DNA from 2 places in the Clostridium sp. DL-VIII genome. Region 1 is predicted to be linked to the other one. Evidence: riboswitches for the same ligand, from Rfam matches in the RefSeq annotation. Region 1 holds a riboswitch; the other holds the start of a gene.
The links. A riboswitch is a leader RNA that binds a small molecule or an ion and turns the genes downstream of it on or off. The one in region 1 is predicted to bind cyclic di-GMP.

Region 1 (8,170 bases):
ATTTATAACATGAGTAAATTCTCTATATGGGATTAATTTATCATCAGGCCTTACTGTACTAAAATCCACTTCTTTGCTTGCAATCGCTTGCCTATTCTCCGAGTCAACCAAATAAAATCCTCCACGTGGTATACTAAAAACTCTATGCTCTTTTTCAAGTTGTTCATAGGCTTTATTTACAGTTATTTTATTTACCTCAAAAAGAGCTGCCATTTTCCTACAGCTTGGAAGACGCTTCCCACTAGTAATTCTTCCCTCTTTAACTTCTTTTAAAATATACTTTTTTACTAATTCAGTTTTACTTATTTCCCTCATAAAATCCCCCCCAAAATTTATTCTGTAGTAGTACAGAATATTTTTTCCATAATTGAACTATCCTTCCTATTATTATATCCTTTAATCAAAAGATTTCAATTTATTGGAGGTTATAAAATGGCGGAATTAATTAAAACTAAGAATTTAAGAATGTTTAATAGTCCTGGAATTTCCATAACAGTTAAACGAGCACAAGGTACAAAAATTTATACAGAAGAATATGGTGAATTAATTGATTTGCAAGCTGGCTGTTGGGCCGCTGTCCTTGGACATTGTAGAAAAGAAATAGCTGAAACTCTAAGTATAAATGCACAACTTTTGTTTCATACCCACGAGTGGTTCACTACAGAACACCCTGCAGCTTTAGTTAGTGAAATATCTTCTGCTGCAAAACTTAGATATAGCTACAGAGGAACTTTTATCTCTTCGGGCAGTGATGCTGTTTCTCTTGCAGTTACTTTATCAGAACTACTTACAAAAAAAAGTCAAAAACTATGTTTATCAATTTCTTCTCTTGGTTCATCACCAGAACTTAGGATGCCAAGAGATCAAAAAGTATGGATTGATTTACCTATAAATAAATGTTTAAGCTGCAAAAAGAAATGTGATTGTAGAGAATGCGGAAAATTTAACGAAATAAATTTTAAAAATATAGCTGCCTTTGTTTTTGAACCCGGTAATTCAGGAGGACTAGTTCTTTGCCCTCCTGAAAAACTTATTGAGTTTTTATGTGAGAAAGTTAGGAATGCAGGAGGCCTTATCATAGCAAATGAAGTTACAACTGGCTTTGGTAGGACTGGCAAATGGTTTGGCTTTCAGCATTATGAATGTTTTAATTCTGAAGAACATAGTCCTGATTTTATTTCTATGGGAAAAGGTCTTGGAAATGGTTACCCTATAAGCGGAATACTTGTAAAATCAAAATTAGCTGAAGCTATAGAAGATTCTAAATTTAAATATGTCCAATCGCATATAGATGATCCTCTTGGATGTATTGTTTCAAGAAAGGTTATTGAAATAATGCTAGAAAATAACCTCGTAGAACGCGGAAATAAAGCCGGAGAATATTTACAATGCAAATTACATGAACTCGCAGAAATTACAGGGGAAATAAGCGAAATTCTGGGCAGAGGCATGATGATTGCTATAGCCCTAGATAAAAATCTCAAAGCTAAAGAAATATTTCTTAAGCTTCTAAAGAAAGGTTTTTTCACTGGATATTCAGAAATGTACAACATTATACGCTTATATCCCCCATTAATCCTTAACTATTCAGAAATCGATAATTTTTGTTTTTCACTTAAAGATATTCTCTTAAATAATTAGTTGTTTGAATCTATTATTTCTTTCAAGGTAACATTTTGATTTATAAATCTTGCCTTACTCTTTTCATTTTTTATACTTATTGATTTTTGTGGACAATGATGAATGCAGGCTAAACAGCTCTGGCAATTATCACCAAATGTAGGTTTCTTCTCTACTTTTATGTTATTTACTGGGCAGACCTTTTCGCAGGTTTTACAGCCATTGCATTTATCATCTACACTAAATTTCTTTGCAAAATCACCTTTGTATTTTGGCATTAAATTCTTTGAAATTGCTCTTACTATTGGATGTTCTTTAATGTATTTCCTTTCAACTTCAATATCTTTAATAATTTGTGCAAGATTCTCTTCAATATTTTTCTTTGATTCCTTTTCTTTTTGCTTATCCATATCAAAGCCTGGTAAATAGTTATCAATCATGAGTAAGTCATTGATATAAGAAAATTGAATATTATTCCTTTTTCCAATTTCTAAAAGATGACTAGTAGTCCCTCCTGATAGAGCCCCATAAGATACTATCCCAAAAATATAATTACTTTTCAATTTAACTTTATTTAAGAACTCTTCAACCATTTTAGGAACACTCCATCCATAAGCTGGAAATATTATCCCGATTTTCTCATCTTCAAATTCATATTTGCCTTCTTTTATTAACTTTGGGATAGAATAAAGCTCTCCCCCTAATCTCTTTGCTATATATAAATTATTTCCTGTTGCTGTAAAATATAATATCTTCATTATTACCTCCATAATTAACCGTTACAGATGTAACGTTTTATTGAATACAGTATAATATCATGCACTAAATATTGCAATAGCATTAACAGCTACTGTTACAAAACAGGCTAAATTGTTCACGATGACTAAAATAAATATATAAAATAAAGCTGCTGATAAGATATATGCTTCTATACTATGCATATATCTCACCAACAACTTTATTTAATTCTTATACGGTTATTATTTTTAATAATTCCTGTGGAGTATCTATAATATAATCTGCACCATTTTGCTCCAAAACTTTTCTGCTTCTAAATCCCCACGTTACCCCTACACATATAACTCCAGCATTTTTCGCTGTTTTAACATCTACTTCAGAATCACCAACATATACTGACTTATCAGTAACTGAACCTAATTCTTCAAGTGCCTTAAAAACAGTATCTGGAGCTGGCTTTTTAGAAACCTTCTCTGATTCTCCAATTGCCACTTTTATGTATTTTTCAAAATAAATTTTATTAAGTTCTTTTACTGCTGTATCAAATTTGTTTGATACAATTGCCATTTTATACTTCTTTTCTAATAGCTGCCTTAAAAGTTCCATAATTCCTTCATATGCATCAGTCTTATTTCTCATATTTATAGAATAATGGTTGCGAAAATCAATAAAACATTTTTCATACATAGGATTACTAGTTCCATCTGGTATAGCAAGTTCTATTAAGCGTGCTGCACCATTACCAACAAAACTTCTGATTTCCTCCAAGCTTTTATGCGGAAAACCATATAGTCCTAATGCAAAATTAACGCTATCTGTAAGGTCTTCAATTGTATTAAGTAATGTCCCATCCAAATCAAATATGACTGTATCATACTTTCCCATAATACATACCTCCTCATATGAATATATCACCATTATATATTACCCCAGGTCATATGACCTAATGGTATTATAACATGTCTCCTAAATATCACATTATTAAATTTTTAAAGTACACAACTCATCACATCTATTTGGTATGTTTGCGTTAGCTCGTCTCTATTCCTTACATAAATTTTGTAAAGCTAATTGTAGTTCCTAATTATCTTAAAATCAGCATATGAATTATAAACAATAAAAGTATTATAACACTAATCCCTGTAATATGTTTTTTATCCATTATTTTTCGTATTGTGCTATTGTAATTCGGAATAGCTATTTTTCTGCTCTTTAAAACTGATTCTATATATTCTATATTTTCCCTAGGAACATTCATTAATATCTCACGGTATTCCTTAGGAATCATAGTATTAATTTTTTTCAAGCGATTAAATGAATACTTATGACATTCCAAAAGCTGCTTATTAGTGTAATTTCCATATTCTTCGATATTTATTGGTGTTTTCAACATCTTCTCTCCTCCTAATTTACATGAAATCAGTATATTGCAAATATTTTATGTTTTTATTTCTTTGTAAATTATTATAAAAAAAGCCAACTTAAACTACTCAATTGCTGAACAATTAAATAGTTTAAATTGGCCGGTTGCACAACTAGCTCCAAATTCCTAAAGTGCCCACATAAAAGAATTCTTCACAGCTTCCAAGTTTTATTAAATTAATACAATTTATTATATACTTAGTAAATCTTATAATACATGAATATTATCAGAATAATATATAAAAATCAATAGTCATTGTTAAACTTTATTAATGGGACATTTTATTTTATTATTTATTATCAATTTTTTATTCGCATAAACATGCTCAACATTTAATTCCAAAACTTTTTATTTAAAATAATATATTATGTGTTGAAAAACTGATACTCATTAGCTACATTCCTATAACAATGTGGTTTGTCTCCTATATTTGCATCAAATAAGTAAGACCACAAGATATTTTTTAGTATCTTGTGGCCATTCATTGACAATAACTTCATTCTTCAATGAATTTCACTAATTCCTTGTTAAACTTTTCATACTGATCATAAAATGATGCATGTCCACTATACTTAAATGGAATAAGCTTTGAATTTCTAATACATTTTTCTTGTACTTCGCCTAGCTCAAAAGGCACAACTTTATCATGAATTCCATGGATAATTAAAGTAGGAACATTTATTTTATCCAAGTCAGAAAACAACACTTCTTTTATCCAAGTCTTCGCAATTTCTGCTGTTGCCCATCCAGCTGCTTGAAATCCAAGATTAAGGAACCACTCTGAAAAGGCTTTAGTTATATGCTGATAGAAAAATATATTACCAAACCCTTGAAGCATATTAGGTCTATCCATATATGTTCCTTTAATAATTTCCAAAACAGTTTCTTCCTTTAATCCATAAGGAAAATTAGGCCGTTTAATAAGGCTTGGTGCTGCTGCTGCAAAAAGAGCCAATTTTGATACTCCATTACCTTTATGACGGGCCATGTATCGAATTGCTATCGCCCCTCCAGTTGAATGTCCTGCAAGAGTAATATTTGATAACTTTAGTGCATCAATTACGCTTCTTACATCGTCGGCCAGCGTGTTATAATCATAACCACTATAAGGTTTATCTGAATCTCCAAATCCTCTTGTATCTATTCCAATGCATCTATATCCCATCTTTGGAAGCTGATCAAATTGATATTCAAATAACTTATGGCTTCCAGGCCAGCCATGTAAAAACAAAATTGTTTTGTCGCATTTTTCATTAAGATCTTCTACATAAATTTTCACATTAGGCTCTACTCTAATATAATAGCCCATTTATATCCTCCATTAGAAACTATAATTATAGTATTAGATTATTCACTGAACATAAATTTGTGAATGAATCAATTCATTCTAAAAATTCTTAATACTTATAGTTTAATTTCAATTAATTAAGCTTTTAGCCATAGCTTGTCCTATTAAATTTCTTTTTTGTGTGCAATTCTTATTAAATTTTCTTTGTGCCTTATGACCATAAGAATCCAAGCTAATGTAGCAGCTACTATTATTGAGATTGGTAAATTTAAAACAATACTCATAGTAGGTATGGTTATTCCTCCTGCAAGAGTCCTAATGGAAACTATTTTTGTAAATACTCGTAATATTAAATAAACTACGAATCCAGTTATAGTTGGAATTGGTGCAATTAAAACAAATGCCCCTATAGTTGTATTGGCTCCTTTCCCTCCATTAAATTTTAAAAACGGAGTATAATCATGTCCTAAGATTACTGCTAATGCAATAATAGAAAAATAAATATCTATTGATACTGGCAATTCTACATACCTTGTTAGCCAAATTCCTAAACTCATTGGAATTATCCCTTTTAAAATATCTATCATCTGAGTTATAATAGATATTTGGGTTCCAGCTACTCTTTTAACATTTGTTGAGCCTATATTTCCACTACCTTTTGTTCTTATATCTATACCATATAATTTTTTAATTATTAAATATCCTGTTGGTATTGATCCACACAAAAAAGAGACAATAATTGTTAATATAATAATCATTTATTTCACCTAGCTCTCTTATATATGATATTTACGCTTATTATTAATTTTCATAATAATAAAGTTAACAATTCAAGCACTCTATATCAACTAGAATAACTCTTTTACTATAATTTAAATTTTCTATATATAGTCTCAACCAAAGAAAAAATCATTAAACACAAATCTATTTCGGAGATAAATACGATGCTTATTAACTCCTCACAATTATAATATCCCGACATATACATCAAGCCACACAATTCTATTAGAATAAATAGTAATAATAAAATCACATTTCTCATTATAGACCTTTGCAAAGCATCTTCAAAATACTCTATACTAAAATATACTGTCCCAGCTATTACCAATGCTAATATGAGTAAGACTATAGTACTATCCATAGTATCCCCCCTATTTATTTTATGTTCCCCAACTATTATATTTACCTTATTGAATAATTGCTAAACATCACATCTAAAAATTATTAAAAAATACCGTAAATTCAATTAATAAATTCTACGGTATCTCCCATTATGTTTTTAATATTAAATTAATCAATTTATTCTGTGACAATATCCTATCCTCTAGGTGCATACATAATTATGATAACGCCGATTAACGCTATGGCTCCACCAATTAAATCAAATTTATCAGGTGTTATATTATCAATCTTCCATCCCCACAAAATTGATAAGGCAATAAATATTCCTCCATAAGCTGCATATACCTTCCCAAAGCTGACATTTGAAGGCTGCAATGTAGGAACTATTCCATATAGAATTAATACTACTGCTCCTGCAATCCCGTACCAAAAACTTTTTCCATCACGCAGCCACAACCATACAAGATACCCCCCGCCAATTTCAAATATTCCTGCTAATATAAAATAAAATATGGATTTTATGATTTCCATGTGCCCCTCCTATGTTAATCTAATCTGCACTATTGCTATACATAATTTATAAGTACATAGGAATTATAACATATTTTAATCAGCTTACATTTAGTAATTTATCCTGCGAGCTCCTTATAATAAAAACGATAAATCGACTACTTTCCATGAATAATACTTTTAGAAATTCCTATAAGGATTTCATCCTCTAATTCATAACTTCTAACTGAATTATCTTTATTACATATAGAAAATAATATACTCCCACATCTGTAAAATATAAATTTAACTAGATATGAGAGTATATCAATTATTTATTATATTGTGGTTCTTCCTGCTTTACAAAATCGAGTCTTGATTGAATAGTTTGTGATACATTTTCCATTGTATTTGCAAGTTGATTAAACATTTGTTTTGCTTCCTGATTATCTGTATCTAAAGAAAATGTCTTCATATCTGCAGCTAATCCTTTAGCACTAGCTAATGCTGTCTCAAGTTTATTTCCTGTTGGCATAAAAATTCCTCCTTTATGATTTTTATCGACCACTATATTTTGTTCATAATCAATTTAAATATTCAGTCTATTTACGATGAAATATATTCCTTTTCAAATTATAAAAATGAATTAAAATCAAACTTATTGGTTAAAGTAAATTAGAAAATAATCTAATAGTTAAAGGAGATTTTTATATGACTGCAATTGCAAAAGTGAAACAAACGTTAGCTACATTGAAAGGCGCTGAAGCTACTTTAAGAACATATTCGTTACAAGAAAGTGATGAAGATGCCAAAACTGCTTTTTATACAGCACTTGAAGAAATAAGTAAAGTTAAGATAGATTTAGAAAAGAGAGTAGGAACCATGGAGTTTGAAGAACCCCAATACAAAGGCAACTAAACGAGGTGGAATATGAATACTTGGTCAATACTATTATTTAATTCAATAATTCTATTTTTTCTATCATTAGTTATATCAAGATATTTAAAAAAGAAGACTTTATCCCACGCTACTCCTTTTGACTTTATTTCTTATGCCGTGATAGCTATTATAATTGCTTTAATTTCTTTAAATATGATTGATAATATTTATTTTGGGTTAACCTCACTTGCAGTGTGGGTACTAATGCCTCTCGCATTAGATTATGCTTCTATGAGAAGTAAATGGATTTATAACGCAATACACGGTAAGGAAAGAGTTTTGATTAAAAATGGCAAAGTAATGGAAGATAATCTATCTAAGGAACGAATCACCGGACAGGAATTTTTGCAGGAACTCCGCTCTAAAAAAGCATTTAACTTAGCTGATGTTGAATTTGCTGTCATGGAAACCACCGGTGATATAAACGTTAGTCTGAAAGCTGATAAGAAACCAGTTACTGCTTCTGATCTTGGAAAACAGATCGGATCTAAAGCTGAGCCTCAAACAGTTATTCTGGATGGAAATATATTAAATGAAGGCCTCACAAATGC
Region 2 (8,170 bases), 1.2 Mb from region 1:
TTGGAATGATTTCTTTAATTCATTGGTTTACATTAACAGTGTTAAGAAATTAACTCTGCCTTTAGCACTTAGAATATCCCTTGATTCATCAGCTTCAGCGGTTCCATGGAATCAAATAATGGCTATGGCGCTGGTAAGCATAATACCTTGTATATTAGTATTCTTCTTCGCTCAAAAATATTTCGTAGAAGGAATTGCTACAACAGGTATGAAGAGTTAGAAAGAAATCGTTATAAAATAGCAAAAGTATAGTTGAGGTATGATAGCTATGCTTTTGTTTGTTATGAATATTTAACTTTAAATTTAGAAATATGTAGCGGCTTACTATACGCTATGCATTTTTCAAATGTAGAATTTGGAATAGTACTTTTTGAATTTCGATAAAAATTATTGATTATTAAATATCAAATGTAAATGAGAGGTTAGATAAGATATGAAAGAAGTATTAAACGATACAAGTAAAATGTATGATTGTTGGTTAGATTATAGAAAAAGTCAGAGTATTGATTTATATAAGGAGTATGTGGATTTATTTAAGTATATTTTGGTGAAAAGCAACAATTCAGTGATTTATACAGCGGTAAATGAGTTAAAAACAGCTATAACTAAGTTCTTTGAAAATATGCCAATAATCTGTAGTTCTGCTCCAAAGGCTTCTTATATGTTTCTAGGTACAATAGAAGATTTAAGCAATAGTGATTTATATTCTAATATAAATCGTGAACTTTTACAGGAAGGTTTCTGTATATCACTACAATCTGTGGAAAATAAAGAGGTGCTTTATATAGTAGGAAAGGATGAAAATGGAGCACTTTATGGAGTATTTCATTTTATTAGAGGGCTTTATATAGGAAAGTCTTTACCTGAGATAGAGTCTATTGAAAATCCAAGGAATGCATTAAGAATAATAAATCAATGGGACAATATGAATGGAGAAATTGAAAGAGGATATGCTGGGAAATCTATATTTTTTAAGAATAATAATATAGTAAGTGAATTTAGTAGAATTAAAGATTATGCTCGACTATTAGCATCTATTTGTATTAATGGAATATCTATCAATAATGTAAATGTACATGAATATGAAACTAAACTTATAACAAAAGAATATTTGCCTCAGGTAGCTAAAGTAGCTGAGGTATTTAGAAATTATGGAATCAAACTATACCTAAGTGTAAATTTTGCAGCACCTGTTGAATTAGGTGAACTTGAAACAGCTGATCCTGTAAATACAGAGGTTATGGAATGGTGGAAAGAAAAAGCGAAGGAGATATATGATTATATACCTAATTTTGGAGGCTTTCTTGTAAAAGCAGATTCAGAATTTAGACCAGGTCCTTTTACTTATGGACGTAATCATGCAGAAGGTGCAAATATGTTAGCACAGGCACTAAAGCCCTATAATGGAATTGTTATTTGGAGATGTTTTGTATACAACTGTTTACTTGATTGGAGAGATCGCTCTAAGGATAGGGCAAAGGCTGCTTATGAAAACTTCAAACCACTGGATGGAAAGTTTTTAGATAATGTTGTCTTACAAATAAAATATGGACCTATGGATTTTCAAATAAGAGAAGCAGTATCCCCATTATTTGGAGCTATGGAAGAAACTAATGAATTTATGGAATTTCAAATTACACAAGAGTATACTGGTCAGCAAAAGCATCTATGTTATCTTGTACCTTTATGGAAGGAATGCTTAGATTTTGATACTTATGCAAAAGGTAAGGGATCAGAAGTTAAAAAAGTAGTATCTGGCAGTTTATTTAATAGTAAATACGGTGGAATAGCTGGAGTTTCTAATATAGGTGATAGTTTCTGTTGGACCGGACATCCTTTAGCACAAGCTAATTTATATGGATTTGGAAGGCTCACATGGAATCCTGATTTTAGTGCTTTGGATATAACAAAAGAATGGATTAAGCTGACTTTTGCATGTGATGAAGAATGTGAAGAAATAATAATTTCTATGTTGCTTAAATCTAGAGAGATATATGAAAAGTATACTAGTCCATTAGGTATAGGGTGGATGGTAAACCCTAATCATCATTATGGTCCAAGTGTAGATGGGTATGAATATTCTCTTTGGGGCACTTATCATTATGCTGATTTTAAAGCCTTAGGGGTAGATCGAACAGCTGCCACTGGAACTGCATATACGCTGCAGTATAAGGAACCTGTAGCAAAGATGTATGAATCCTTGGAAAGCTGCCCAGAAGAACTTTTATTATTCTTTCACCATGTTCCTTACACCTATAAGTTGAGTACAGGAAAGACTGTGATTCAGCATATATATGACACTCATTTTGAAGGAGTTGAGGAAGTCAAAGGCTTTAAAAAAAATTGGCTAAGATTAAAAGAGCACATTAATGATGAGATATTTAATGCAGTGTTAGAAAAGCTGGATATACAAATAAAAGATGCAAAGGAATGGAGAGACGTGGTAAATACTTATTTTTACAGAAAGACAGGAATTAAGGATAGTAAAAATAGAAGGATTTATGAATAGTAATATATAGTTTATCAAGAGAAGAGGTGTTTGTATGGATAATCAATATTATAATATTAAGAAAATAATGGATGGAGTATATCATATAAGCGATCCGAACAAGATATGCTGCACCTTAATAGTAGGAAGTAAAAAATCATTATTATTTGATACAGGTTATGGTATTGGAAACTTAAAACAAGTAGTTGAATCAATAACAGATTTATCTATTATTGTGATTAATAGCCATGGTCACCTTGACCACATGGGAGGGAATTATCAATTTAATGAAGTATACATTCATGAAGATGATATAGCCTTAGTAAAGGATATTCTATTATCAGACAAGAGAAATAAAACTATTGATAATTATAAGAAAAATGCAATGCTTCCAAGAGATTTTAAAGAAGAAGATTATGTAAATAGGCTTTATAAGATAGATTATATTCCGGTAGAAGAAGGACAAGTATTTGACTTAGGAAGATATGAGCTTGAAGTAATTTATTGTACAGGGCATACTGCTGGCTGTATTTCACTAATTGACAGAAAGAATAAGTTACTGCTTTCAGGGGATACAATATTACAGCATGTATGGATGTTTCTAAAAGAAAGTAAAAACATAAGTGAATATCTCAATAGCCTTGAAAAGTTAAATAAATTAGAGTTTGATATTAATGTTACTTCTCATTCTGCTGAACTTTATAGCAAAGTATTATTAAATAGGCTGATTCATTGCGTTAATAATATTGATGTTTCTAAAAGTACACCGTATTTTAATGAAGCATACCCTTATGAAGCATTTATGTATTTTGAGGGTGGAGAACCTTTTATTAGTCCTGATTTTGTTTCTATTGTTTTTAGTAAAGATAAGTTGTAGAAATCATAGTCTCCATAATAGAACTCACGGAAATCTAAAGTTAGATTTTCGTGAGTTATTTATTTTGAAATTAATTTATAAGATATTTTAAGCTATAGTTAATTTACGTTATATAAATTATAAGACTTAGGATGTCTTTAATATACTTTTTGTATAAAATATTCAATTATGTAGTATAAATAGAATACATTGATTTTTTTCCACAAACATGGTAATATTACCACAAGAAATGGGTAATGATTATACTAAAAATACAATATATAAATTGGACACTATGATAAGTTTTCTGTATTTGGGTACCTGGATAACTTTGAGTGATTGGTACAACCGACCAGCATAAAAAATATAAATTACTATATTTTTATTTTTTATTGTATAGGAAAGTATAAAAATCGCGCTCGCTGAAAGCGCGGCGTAGACTTGCATTAGAAAAATATATGTGGTAAATTGATGAAATGATTAAGAGTAAATTAAGAAGAATATTAGAGGAAAATTGGAATGAATTTTATAAAAGATATAAAAACAGAATTAGACCTAGTGTTATTGCAGAAGTAAAAAAAGTTATGAAATGCAAGGATATAAGTAATGGTTATATTGAATTAAAATGTAAGGAATGTGGCGAAATAAAGAAAGTTGGGTTCACTTGTAAAAGTAGATTTTGTACATCATGTGGAAAGGTTTATGTTGATAATTGGGTTAATGGAATGCTGGGAAAATTAATAAATGTAAAGCATAGACATATGGTATTTACAATACCAGAGGAACTTAGAAATTACTTCGGAAGAGAAAGAGATAGGCTGAAGTTACTTCCGCAATGTGCAGCTAAAGCTGTTACGAGTTGGATGTATAAGCAAAATAAAAAAGAAGAATTTATACCTGGAATTATAGCAGTTATACATACTTTTGGACGAGATTTAAAGTGGAATCCCCACGTCCACATGATGGTTACAGAAGGTGGAAAGGGTAAGCTAACTACCTGGAGAAATTTTAAATATTTTTCGTATGAAGCATTAAGAAAGAGATGGCAAAAAATATTATTAGATGAAATAATAAAAAGAGAAGGAAATAAAGATAGTTTTAGACGATTAAAGAACAAAATATATAAAAATAATAAAGATGGATTTTATGTTCATGCTAAAAATGAAATAAAATCAGCAAAGATAGCTGCAAAATATATTGGAAGATATGTTGGACGACCTGCGATAGCAGAATCAAGAATAATTGCGTATGATGGTGAAAGTGTAACATTTAAATATAAAAGACATGAAGACAATAAAGAAATAATAGAGAAAGTGCCAGTCTTTGAGTTTATAAAAAAAGTTATAATACATATACCAGACAAGAATTTTAAAATGGTGAGATATTTTGGACTGTATTCGAGGAGATGTAAGGATAAAGATCAATTTATCAAGATGATAGATAAGAAAATAATACAAATTAAGAAATCAATAGAAAAGTGGGAATATCGAATTCTTGCGTCTTTTGGGGTAGATCCATGCAAATGTTCTAAATGTGGTGGTAAGATGAGATTTAATGATATAGTGTATCCACGATACGGCTCGATGCGAGAATATTTTAAAGATAAATTTATAAGTGAAGGGAAAGAAAAATTAGAAAACATCCTGGAAATATATGCAATTGCAAAAGGAGTACTATATGGTAAAATAAAGCCGACAACAACATAGTTGGAGGGATGTTAAGTGAAAGATATAATACCATATAAATGTTTAAATTGTGGAATAACAGAAAATATACCTAGGGAGGTTGTAGAATACTTTGATGAGATGGATCAAAGTAATATAGATGAACCGCCTTGTTTTTCATGCGAAAAATGTGGTGGAGTTATGAGACCTAAAGAATACAATGGGGTATATGGCAAAAGTTATAAACTATAAGAAGAAAACCATAGAGGAACAGCAATCTCTATGGTTTTTAATTTAACTATTAATAATTTCTCCGAAGGAGCGTGTCGCAGACACTTTTGTTCTACTGGCTGTTTTTTTACAAAATAATGAGAGCGTATGGATATTAAAAGTTTCTAAGAAATGATAATTATTAATTAGTAGAAGCAATAGTTGTATGCCTGTATATAAATGTTGTAATAATAAAATTATAGTTAAGATGCCTATCTGCTAAGTAAATATACAGATGCAAAATGCGGAAAAACAATTGCAACATATATATAAGAGTTTATAAAAAATTTTAAATCGCAGAAAATGTAAGAGGGTATTTAGGGTAATAATCTTGGTTTAAATATAAATTATAGTTAAGTATTGATACAGTATGCTAAGTTAAATTGTACAAAAGAAAAATGTATGATTCTGGACTGCATTAGGTTAATACGGATGAGGTGTGATATTTTGAACGTAAATTATTATTTTAGTTTAGTACTTTTTGCGTCAGCAGTAGTTTTAGTTTTTATAGGATATTTCTCATGGAAGAAAAATAAAGTATATATGTCTATGTGTTTGCTTCCCGTATCAATATATGAATTTGGATATGGATTTGAAATATTAAGTACAAGCCTTGAAAAGGTGAAGTTTTGGATAAAAGTTGAGTATCTTGGAATAGCATTTTTACCCGTGGTTTGGCTAATGCTTGCACTTAATTTTAATGGATATGAAGAGCGATTAAAAAAGAGTACTTTAAAGTTATTTTATATTGTACCTGTAATTACATTGATAATGAATTATACAAATGATTTTCATCATTTGTTTTATGAGAGTTTATATATGAATAATGATGGCATTTTTCCAATTGTAGAAATAGTAAAAGGACCTTTTTATTGGCTGAATATTGTTTATACATATTCTTCAATGCTGGCAGGATTAATAATATTTATATTTGCCTATTCTAAAGCAGTATCAATAGTAAGAAAACAAATACTACTATTAATAATGGCTTGGATAATTCCATGGATTTCAGATATTGTTTATACATTGCGATTAATGCCTTTTAATTTAGATTTGTGTCCTGTAGCATTTTCTTTTTCGGGGATAATTTCCAGCTATGCTATATTAAATTTTAAACTATTAAAACTTGCGCCAATAGCATTAGAAAAAGTCTTTTCTAATATGTTAGATGGAGTCATAATACTAGATTCTGAAAATAATATAGTTAACTTTAATGATTCATCTCAAAATATAATTTCAGAATTAAAAAATATAAAAGCTGGTGATAAAAAAATAGATGAGGTATTAAAGGAATATAAGGAAGTATTGAAAGCTTTAAATAGCGATTCTTATAATGAAAGTTTAATAACAATAAAAAATTATGATAAGCTTAGATATTTTAAGATAAATATAAATAATATATATAGAAAAAATGATGAAATCATTGGGAAAATCTTAATTTTTAACGATGTTACTGAAATTAAGCTGCATACAAAGAAGTTGGCTGATAATTTTAAATTTCTTGAAACTCTTATGAATGCTATTCCTCATCCAATATATTCTAAAGATGAACAGGGGGGATATAACCACTTTAATACTGCATTTGTAGAATTTTTGGGAATAACGAAAGAAGAACTTATAGGAAACACTGCTTATGATGTATTTGGAAAGGGTCTAGCAGAAAGATATTATGAATCTGATAGAAATTTAATTGAGAAAAATGGGACTCAAGTTTATGAATCAAAGCTTAAACATCATGATAATACATATCATGATGTGATTTTTAGTAAATCAGTGGTTAAAGATGAGCATGACAAAAATAAAGGATTAGTCGGTGTAATAATGGATATTACAGAAGAAAAGAAGAATAGAGAAAGAATAGATAAGCTATTAAAGTTAAAGGAAGTAATGGTTAAGATAGGATATTCTATTAATGAAATAACTAATATTAATGATTTACTCCAACTAATATTAGATGAAGTTATTAATTGCATTGATGAGCAAAACAGTGGTTCAATATTACTTTTGGATGAAGATAAAAATTTGAAAATAGCTGTAGCAAAAGGTTATGATTCAGAAGAAATTAAGACATTTTCAATTAAACTGGATGAACACCGTTTAAGATTTAATAACGGAGAAAAAATAAATGAAACTGTTATTTTCAATGATATATATAAATCCCAGAATATAAATATGCTAGATACAATGGAAGGAGTAAAAATAAGGTCTTCTATTAGTTCGCCTATTATTATAGAGGGTAAATTGTATGGATTTTTAAATATTGATAGTATATATAATAATGCATTTAATGAAGGAGATATAGAGTTAATGGAATATATGAGAAATCAAGCTTCCATTGCAATTGCCAAACATAAACTTTATGAAGAAACCTTGTATTTATCTAGGTACGATAAATTAACTAATGTTTATAATAGAAGCTATTTTGAGCAATTGGTTAATACAAATATTTATAGTGAGAGTGCAGATAAAAAAGAATTTTGTGCAGCTATTTTTGATTTAAATAGTTTAAAATTCGTTAATGATAATTATGGGCACTTGTGTGGTGATGAGTTGATTAAAACTTTTGCCAAAGGATTAAGTACTTTAAGAGGAACTTCTGACATTATAGGAAGATTTGGAGGGGACGAATTTATAGGGATATTCTTTGATATAGATCAAGGAGATTTGGTGAATAGATTTGAGGAACTTGCTAAGAGTTTTAAAAGCAATCCAATAAGCCTTGGTGAGAGGACTATTGTTTGCAGTTATAGTTATGGAATAGTCAACGGTCAGAGGGACGGAATGAAATTTAATGAACTATTAAAAATAGCTGATGCGCGAATGTATGAATATAAGCGTGTGGTGAAAAGTGAAAAAATATAATGTGTTATAATAAATAGGTATATAAAAAAT

Region 2: linked by a shared signal. The riboswitch ahead of CDLVIII_RS15310 (IS91 family transposase) and the one ahead of CDLVIII_RS20970 (hypothetical protein) in region 1 are both predicted to bind cyclic di-GMP.

What each region holds. Positions count from the first base shown of each region.
Region 1 is NZ_CM001240.1:4,555,957-4,564,126, forward strand. It holds gene CDLVIII_RS20950 (PLP-dependent aminotransferase family protein) at 1-315, opposite strand, end outside; gene CDLVIII_RS20955 (aminotransferase class III-fold pyridoxal phosphate-dependent enzyme) at 433-1,641, shown strand; gene CDLVIII_RS20960 (EFR1 family ferrodoxin) at 1,638-2,378, opposite strand; gene CDLVIII_RS32660 (hypothetical protein) at 2,436-2,561, opposite strand; gene CDLVIII_RS20965 (HAD family hydrolase) at 2,590-3,243, opposite strand; gene CDLVIII_RS20970 (hypothetical protein) at 3,443-3,751, opposite strand; cyclic di-GMP riboswitch class II at 3,871-3,953, opposite strand; gene CDLVIII_RS20975 (alpha/beta hydrolase) at 4,278-5,090, opposite strand; gene plsY (glycerol-3-phosphate 1-O-acyltransferase PlsY) at 5,234-5,827, opposite strand; gene CDLVIII_RS20985 (hypothetical protein) at 5,935-6,210, opposite strand; gene CDLVIII_RS20990 (YnfA family protein) at 6,387-6,722, opposite strand; gene CDLVIII_RS20995 (DUF1657 domain-containing protein) at 7,012-7,215, opposite strand; gene CDLVIII_RS21000 (DUF1657 domain-containing protein) at 7,392-7,598, shown strand; gene CDLVIII_RS21005 (DUF421 domain-containing protein) at 7,611-8,170, shown strand, end outside.
Region 2 is NZ_CM001240.1:3,325,471-3,333,640, forward strand. It holds gene CDLVIII_RS15295 (carbohydrate ABC transporter permease) at 1-220, shown strand, start outside; gene CDLVIII_RS15300 (alpha-glucuronidase family glycosyl hydrolase) at 434-2,509, shown strand; gene CDLVIII_RS15305 (MBL fold metallo-hydrolase) at 2,544-3,365, shown strand; cyclic di-GMP riboswitch class II at 3,624-3,707, shown strand; gene CDLVIII_RS15310 (IS91 family transposase) at 3,821-5,050, shown strand; gene CDLVIII_RS15315 (hypothetical protein) at 5,066-5,260, shown strand; gene CDLVIII_RS15320 (histidine kinase N-terminal 7TM domain-containing protein) at 5,726-8,140, shown strand.